2 regions of the Cupriavidus sp. genome follow, and region 2 is predicted to be linked to the other one. Evidence: predicted binding sites of a transcription regulator. Region 2 holds the regulator's gene; the other holds the start of a gene.
The links. The regulator FNR, encoded in region 2, switches genes on or off when oxygen is low (the NO sensors DNR and NnrR bind a similar motif). The targets are predictions, from matches to a motif close to TTGATNNNNATCAA.
Positions count from the first base shown of each region.

Region 1: ACO550_RS24050 (universal stress protein) is a predicted target of FNR. The motif match lies at 1,751-1,764, and genes of this name have one in related genera.

Region 1 is NZ_DBHKYV010000023.1:15,885-20,283, reverse strand. Features, by position in the region: gene ACO550_RS24060 (transporter) at 1-119, opposite strand, end outside; gene ACO550_RS24055 (hypothetical protein) at 386-1,624, opposite strand; gene ACO550_RS24050 (universal stress protein) at 1,974-2,411, shown strand; gene ACO550_RS24045 (helix-turn-helix domain-containing protein) at 2,489-3,103, opposite strand; gene ACO550_RS24040 (BON domain-containing protein) at 3,560-4,213, shown strand; gene ACO550_RS24035 (zinc-dependent alcohol dehydrogenase family protein) at 4,259-4,399, opposite strand, start outside.
Region 2 is NZ_DBHKYV010000030.1:64,266-68,664, reverse strand. Features, by position in the region: gene ACO550_RS28025 (urease accessory protein UreH domain-containing protein) at 69-836, opposite strand; gene fnr (fumarate/nitrate reduction transcriptional regulator Fnr) at 922-1,647, shown strand; gene ACO550_RS28015 (hypothetical protein) at 1,748-1,993, opposite strand; gene ACO550_RS28010 (hypothetical protein) at 1,990-2,199, opposite strand; gene ccoG (cytochrome c oxidase accessory protein CcoG) at 2,242-3,735, opposite strand; gene ccoP (cytochrome-c oxidase, cbb3-type subunit III) at 3,793-4,399, opposite strand, start outside.

The sequences.
Region 1 (4,399 bases), on a different contig from region 2:
CTCGGCGTCACGATGCTGAGGCTCGTCCCGAGCGTCGTGCCTGTCGGGCTCTTCGCAAACTCCTCCGGCGACCGCGCGGCCCCGCCCAGGATGTTGACGGCAAGGCGAAGGGGGGGCATCGCCGAGCCCGGACCGATATACGCAATTTGGTGCGTCAACTACATTTCCGGCAACATTGGCGCGACTATAGGGCAGTACAACACCAATGGATGCGGTGCAGCCAAGCGCGTCAACAACTTGCACGTAATCCAACGCGAGTATATCGATCCTCGCCTTGACATCGGTGATGGGAAGGGAGGGATCTGTCAGCACGTCGCCGCCCAGTCGCGCGTACACGACTGCCCGGAACGCGAGCATTAGCCTACTCAACGACGCCGCGTCATAGCTAGAAAATCAGTCCGAAGACATACTTCAGCAACTGATCCAGGGGCATCATAGTCAGTGCCAAGGGCGCAATCGGTAAGAGGACCGCCGCTGCAATCTGTACGACGGCGTCCCTTGTGATGGGGGCCAGCCGCATTCCGCGAACGACTTCGAAGCTGTTGCTCAGATCGGCCAGCGACTGGATATCGGCACTCCCGAGCAACGATTCGTCCGGAGGCGCTCCCCCGCACAGCCATTTTCGGTCGAACTCCCGCACATAATGCTCGGCCAACGTGCCGTAGTCGTTTAAACCTTTGCGTTTGGCCTGTGCGAGCTGCGGCGCAAACACAAGGAGCGGCCCAAAAACTACTGTCAGCAAAAACAACACCATCCCCACGATCTGCGCCTTGAAGTCCGGCAGGGCAGCGCCGAGGAAGAAGATTCGGTTGGCAAGGTTTGCGGCCACCATAACGCCGTGAGCTGCCAGGAGCAGTGCAAACGCATAAACCGTATTCGCCAGGAAGCCAAGCCCGCCCACACGGTCCGGATGCGTGGGTATCAGGCTCAACCTGATGCGGGAGACCTGCCATAGGAACCGCATCCAGATAAAGATGCGGAAGTACCAGCGAATCAGAAGGAACTGGAATAGCGGGAGGCTGACATAGCCATACCAGATGCCGGCGAGAGACAGGTTGGAACCGTTTCCGGTCGCGCTGGCATACCAGGTAGACGCCTGGAGTGCGGTGTAATGACGCCAGACAATCAGCACACCCACACCGTAGACAATTGCGACCAATGCCAATTCGGCGGGAACGGAGTTGCGCAAGCGCAGCGCCGCATCGATTGCTGCTTCGAACTCGCCTGTTGCCGTTTCTGGAACCAAGTTTCGTTCCCCGAACGACTGCGTGATGCCCCGAAGACGTTTGTGTACCACGAGCTCCGCGGCTACGAGTAGTGGGACGGCAACGAGGAAGCGGAGATGGACTTCCATATCCATGAAGAATGGGACGGTGACGGTGCCAGCCTTGCCGAACAGGTTGCCCTCCGTTGCGGATAGGAGTAGGAGCGGCAGCCATGCGAACAGGGAGAGGACCGCAATCCGCTGACGTACCAGTTGCAGTGCGTCGTCGGATAGATGAACCCGGCGGAATAGCTGGTAGACCGGGCCACCCAGGACAAGCGAAAACGCTTGTCTGTCGCCAGCGGCGTCGTGGCTCGAAGTGCGCCGGATTGACCGCAAGCGGGGGATTCGATGGCTCATGCTGGGCCTCCGCAGGTTGGCTGGACCGTTTGTCGCATTCCGGTGGAAGGCAGCCGCCTGCGATCGCAGAACGGACTGGCGGCCTCTGGTCTCCGATTCAGACTATGTCGCCGTCATGGTATTGGGTTGCGCTAGATCAAGGGGAGAGGGTAAATCGGTCCTATACGACCATGCGTGCATGGGCGATATCGATGCGTTCGCTTGGAAGCGAAGCCGAGCACATTGCTTTGCGCTTGATCAAGGGGCTGGCCGCCTGGCGTCATATGTTTAACGCAGCGGCACCCGGCCGTTGCTACGACATCCGGATGGCGCCAGCGGCAAACGATCCCTATTTGACGGAGGCCTGAGTATGTACGACACCATTCTCGTGACAATTGACGGCAGCGCTTGCGGTGACTGCGCGTTGAAGGAAGCCATCGACCTTGCGTCAGCGGTCCATGCGCGGCTTGATGTACTTCACGTGGTCGAAAGTGGCTACGAGACCGGCGTACATGAGGAGCTTGTCCGCCGTGGTCACAAGCTCCTTGCCGAGGCCCGGGCCATGGCGGAAGCGCGTGGCCTGCCGTGCACCATGACACTGGATGAGGTGGAGCACCCAACCGGCGACGTGGCGAGCGTCATCAGCCAGACGTTGGAAAAGGACGGCGCGCAGTTGCTTGTACTCGGCACGCACGGTCGTCGCGGAATCAACCGGCTTCTCATGGGAAGCGTGGCCGAGAAGCTCGTGCGAAGTGCGCCTACCCCGGTGCTGCTCGTGCGGATGGACAAGCGTGCCAACGGTGCCTGAGACGCGCTCATGCGTCGATCCGCGTGTTAAAGGCGTTCGGCGCGGTACGTTGTGAAAGGGACGATGCCGTGGTGGTTCTAGACTCGGGCCAACGCGTCCGCGTCGAAGATTTCGATCGCCTTCCCATCGACGCGTATCAATCCTTCTCGCTGGAAGCGGGAGAACGTCCGACTGACCGTCTCCAACTTGAGGCCAAGGTGACTGCCGATTTCCTGGCGTGTCATGCGCAGTGTGAATTCCCGCGCGGCGTAGCCTCGCTGGCGCAGGCGAGCGGATACGTTCAGCAGGACTGTCGCCACCCGACGCTCCGAACTCATGCCGGAACGCAGCACCATCTGATGGGATTCGCGCACGATCTCGCGGCTCAGCCGCCTGTACAAGCGATGCCGGAGAGCCCCACCTTCGCGACCGAGTGCCTCGAGCGCTGCAAATGGCATGACACAAACCGTGCTGTCTTCGAGCGCGATGGCGTCGCAGTCGTAGCGGTCGTCGTCAATGGCACCGAGCCCCAGCATGTCGCCGGGCAAGACGTACCCGGCAACATGCTCCAGGCCGTCTTCGTGGCCGGTGACCGTCTTGAACGACCCGCTGCGCACTGTATAAAGGCTTCGAAGCGGATCGCCGACGCGGAACAGGTAATCCCCGCGGTGTACTGTGCGCCACTGTCCCAGCACACTCTGCAGGTGTGCCAACTCGTCGTCTCCGAGTCCGGAGGCCACGCAGAGCGGCCGGAGACTGCAGACCGAGCACTTTGCCTGGTACGTCCGCGCGCCGGGCATTGGCTCCTCTGGGCGTAACGGGATGACTTTGCCCAAGGCGGGCTGTGGCCCTTGGGCCCACATCTGCACGGCTTGCTGCATCTTGCCCCCTTATTTATGCGGCGCTGGATCCGCCGGTGCGCCTCGCATCGGATCGGAGTGTAGATACCGCTATCGGAAGTATTGGAAAACAGCGCGGCGGCGGAAATCAGGGATAGCTGAGACACAGGTCAGAAATCGGCCTATCGGTGTCAGAAAACCCTGACACTCCTATCTGCCAGACCGGGTGTCAAGGAGTGCCCGGTCTTTGCGCCAACGCAAGCCGGACCTTCTGCCCCGCGCCTACGCTGGAATGCAGGTGCGCCATGGCGGCGACAGACGGGGGCCGGAATGAAGAGTGATAGTCAATTGAAGCAAGACGTGCTGGATGAGCTTGCATGGGACCAGGAAATTGATGAACGCGAGTTCGGTGTTCAGGTCAAGGACGGGATTGTGACGCTGACCGGCCATCCGCGGTCTTTCCATGCCAAGCATTGCGCCGAGCAAGCGGTGCGTCGAGTCTCGGGTGTGCGTGCGCTGGCCGTGGAAATGGATGTAGTACTCCCCGGCGATGCGGTACGGCTGGATTCAGACGTTGCCTGGGCGGTGGAAAACGCGCTCTCGTGGAATTCGATCGTGCCCGTCAACGCGCTTGCCGTTGCGGTCGAGCACGGCGTGGTGACGCTCAATGGCGAAGTTGATTGGGATTACCAACGCCGCGCGGCCGAGGACGCCATCCGCCACCTGAATGGGGTCCGGGACATCATCAATCGTGTGGTGTTGAGCCCGCGTACGACAAGGGCCGACGTGCAGCAGCGTATCGAGGAGGCCCTGAGACGGCAGGCCATTCACGATGCCAGGCATGTCAAGGTGGCTGTCGACGACGGGGTGGTAACGCTTTCGGGCCATGTGCGCTCACTTGCCGAGCGCCAGGCAGCATTCAACGCCGCATGGGTTGCGCCGGGTGTGATGAAGGTGATCGACGACATTCAGGTGGTGCGATGACCACAGGCAGCCAGTAGGGTAGTGAAGCCCGAATCGGCCTGCGGCTCAAATGCGAAGAACGGCTGCGCCGGCCAGGCGTCCGGCGCGCAGGTCGTCCAGTGCGGCATTGGCGCGGGCAAGCGGGTAGGGCGTTACGTGGACATGCAGCGGGAACTTCGCTGCGGCTTCCATCAGGCCGCGGCCGTC
Region 2 (4,399 bases):
GCGATACCGTGGTTCTCGCGATTGTATGGCATTCCGCCCCCCGCCCGCAACCCGCCGCTGTGGTCGATTCAAAACACCACGCAAAAACCGTGTTGCGCGAGCGTATCAGGAAGCCAGATCGCCCGCGCCACGCCGAGCGCGCCAAACCCGATCACCACCAGCGCCGACGCGGTCCGAATCACCGGCTTGCGTGACAACTGCCGCAGATAGCCAGACAACCCCGAGATCACCAGCAGGTTAGGTAGCGTGCCCAATCCGAACGCACCCATCACGAGCGCACCCGATGGCGCATTGCCAGCGAGCAGCGCCATGGCGAGTGCCCCATAAACCATGCCGCAGGGTACCAGACCCCATGCCAGCCCCATGCCATAGCGGCGCAACATCGGCGGGGTGCGCTGCTCGCGTCGCACCGCTGCCGGCACGTATCCCGCCACCGATCCCGCCAGGCGCACGACGTGCGATGCGGCACGCGATGCCAGCCGCTCGATCCAGCTGACAAGACTGGTTCGCCCGCGTAGCAACCACAGCCCGGTAAGAACCAGCATCACACTGCCGGCCGCATAGAGCCAGCGCTGCAGTGGCAGATACTCCTGCTTCCACACGGTTGCGCCGACCGCGCCCATCAATGCGCCAAGCAGCATGTAGGTGGTCAGGCGTCCGGCGTGCATCACGCACAGTTCGGCCCACCAGCTACGCGGCGAGCGATGCACGATCGCGGCCACCCGGCGCGTGCCGTTCTGCTCCGCGGCAATCGCAATGCCACCGCACATTGCGGCGCAATGCACGCCGCCAAGCAGGGCCACCAGAAAAACGCTTAAAAGTACACCAAATGGCAACTGTTCCTCGCTTCCGCGTCACTCGACGCTGTAAAATGCCTGCATCGCGCCCTCGCTTCAAGCGCATTCAAAACGAGCACTTCAATTGTTGACTTCCATTCCCGTCACCGAGATGTCGCCCCGCTGTTCCACGTGTGCCATGGGTCAGCTTTGCCTGCCCGTGGGCATGTCGCAGCAAGACCTCGTGAAAATGGACACGCTCGTGCAGGAACGCGTTCGTGTTCACAAGGGTGAAACGCTGTACCGCATGGGAGAGCCCCTCACCGCGGTCTATGCGATTCGCTTCGGCACACTGAAGACGCACGTCACGATGGAAGACGGGCGCACGCAGATCACGGGCTTTCACCTGCCCGGCGAAGTGATCGGTCTCGACGGGCTCAGCGAGATGCAGCACGCATCGGATGCCACGGCACTCGAAGACACCGAAGTCTGCGTCGTGCGGTTCGATGACCTGCAGGTATTGTCGGGCCAGCTTCCGTCGCTGCAAGGCCAGTTCCTGCGCCTGATGAGCAAGGAAATCTCCCAGGACCAGGTGATGCTGATCACGCTCGGCTCGATGCGTGCCGAGGAGCGTCTCGCGGCGTTCCTGATCAACATGTCTGAACGACTGTCGGCGCGCGGATACTCCTCGACAGAGTTCGTACTGCGCATGAGCCGCGAGGAAATCGGCAGCTACCTGGGCCTGAAGCTCGAAACCGTCAGCCGACTGTTCTCGCGCTTTGCGGAAGCGGGGCTGATCCAGATTCGTCAGCGCCATGTGAAGCTGGTCGATATGGAGGGTATCAAGCAGGTCTACAGCCGATCCTGCTGAACGGCGCCTTCGCGAGCAACATGCAAAAGGCCGCACCGGAGCGCATCCGGTGCGGCCTTTCCGTTTTCCAGGGTTCCCAGGCACTTCATGCATACCGGACCTATTCGAGTTCATCGGTATCGCTGAGCTTCACCGGCATCGTGTACAGCGTCAGCCCGCTGGACAACGCGCAGAACAGCCACGCCACCAGGAATCCCACCGTATAGACCGCCTGCCGCGATGCCTCGACCGGATGCCCGAAAAAACTGAGATCACCAGGATCCACCACCGAGAACACCACGGCCGTTGCCGCGCCTCCCATCAGGAATGCCGGCCATAACACCCACATCAGCCAGCGCAATCTCATGGTTGCCTCGCTGGTGTCCGGGCATGGTCAACATCGACCTTCTCCACGACCAGGCCATGACGGGTGGCATCCCCGACCGGCATATCGGCATGCGTGCTTGCCAGCCAGATCGTGATGCCGCAACCAATCATGGCCAGCAGCGGTCCGCTCATCAGGATCCACGGCCATGGCTCCTTGTACCAGGGCTTGGCGGGATGTGGGGTCATTGCGCTCTCCTCTTGGTATCGTCCAGCTTCACAGATAAAGCATCACAGATTGCGGGGTACGATAAAACTCGTGCTTTGCCGGATCTGCACCGCACGCGCGGGTTCCGCTTCGGCGGTCACCGTCACGCTGATCTTGTACGTCCCCTGCCTGGCATCGTCGATCGGCACGCGGATCCGGATTGGCAACAAGCGGTTCGATGTGGGCGACAACGCTTCCGCGGTGTGATCGTATTCGACGACCATCCCCTTCAACTCATCACTGCCGGCCTGCACGCGCACCTTCATCGGCGCTTCCGTTGTGTTGATCAACTGGAGTCGGTACACGTTCTCGATCCAGCGCCCTTCCACCTCGCGGCCAAGTGCGCCGCGATCGCGGATGATGTCGACCTTGAGCGGGGTGCGCATGGCCAGCGATGCGACAAATCCTACGGCCAGCAATAACCAGATCATGGTGTAGACGATTGTGCGCGGGCGCATCAGCCGTTTGCGTGCATCGGTCACGGACAGGCTCTTGCGCATCGCATTTTCCGATGTGTACCGGATCAGCCCGCGCGGATACTCCATCTTGTCCATGACCTGATTGCAGGCGTCGATACATGCCCCGCAACCAATACACTCGTACTGCAGGCCATCGCGGATATCGATCCCGGTCGGACACACCTGCACGCAGATGCTGCAGTTCACGCAATCGCCCAGGCCTGCCGCATGATGGTCTGCCTTGCGCGAACGGCTGCCACGCGGTTCGCCACGCCCCACGTCATAGGTCACGACAAAGGTATCGCGATCGACCATCACGCTCTGGAAACGCGCGTACGGACACATGTACTTGCAGACCTGCTCGCGCATGAAGCCCGCATTGCCCCACGTCGCAAACGCGTAGAACAGCATCCAGAAGGTTTGCCACGGGCCCAGCGAGAATTGCAGGATCTCGCTGCCCAGCTCACGGATCGGCGCGAAGTAGCCAATGAAGGTGAACCCCGTCCACAACGCGATGGCCACCCACAGCGTGTGCTTGGTCGCCTTGAGCCGGAGCTTGCGCAGGCTCCACGGGTCGCCGTCCAGGCGGATACGGGCGATGCGGTCACCTTCGACACGCCGCTCGATCCACATGAATATCTCGGTGTAGACCGTCTGCGGACAGGCATAGCCGCAGAACAGCCGCCCCGCAATAGCCGTGAACAGGAACAGTGACAGCGCCGAGATCACCAGCAGCACTGCCAGGTAGATCACGTCCTGCGGCCACAACACCAGTCCGAAGATATAGAACTTGCGTGCACCGAGATCGAACAGCACTGCCTGGCGGTCGTTCCATTGCAGCCACGGCGTGCCGTAGTAGACGAGCTGGGTCAGGATCACCAGCCAGACACGCCAGCTTGAAAAGGCGCCGGTCACCGAGCGCGGATAAATCTTGCGTCGTACCTCGTACAACGCCTCTTCGCTAGCCTCCGCGGCGCTGCCTGCGGGCGGCGCTGGCCGCCAGCCGGGGGCCTCGGTCCGGTCCCGCGTTGCGGGGGGAGATTCCAGGGGCGCGTTCATTGTTTAGCCCTCATGCTCCGGCGCGGGCGGTACGCCGCCCAGCGTCGGAGCGGTTTGTCATTGCCCTGCAGGCGCCGTGTTCGACAGGCCCCAGATATAAGCCGTCAGCATGCGGATGCGTTCCGGCGTCAGGATTTCCTCATGTGCCGGCATATGGCCGTTATGACCCTTCAGGATTGCATCGGTGATCGATCCTTCGGAGCTGCCATACAGCCACACCTTGTCGGACAGATTGGGAGCACCGAGCGCCTGGTTCCCCTTGCCGTTCGCACCATGGCATGCGGCACAGGTCGACTTGAACGTACCCTCGCCGCGCGACGCACGGATCGGGTCGTAGGTCAGTCCCGACAGCGAGCGCACGTACTGCGCCGTGTCCCCGGCCAGCTTGCCGTCGATGGTGCCTGCGAACGGCGGCATCATGCCGTTGCGGCCCTTGGCGATGGTCTGCTGGATCGTCTCGGGGTCGCCGCCGTAGAGCCAGTCGTTGTCCGTCAGGTTCGGGAAGCCGCGGCTGCCGCGTGCATCGGAACCATGGCATTGCGCGCAGTAGTTCAGGAACAGGCGCTGACCAATCTCGCGCGCATCGGGGTCTGCCGCCACCTGCTTGACGTCCATCTTCAGGTACTTGGCATAGACCTCGTGCTGCATCTTCTCGGCGGCCTGC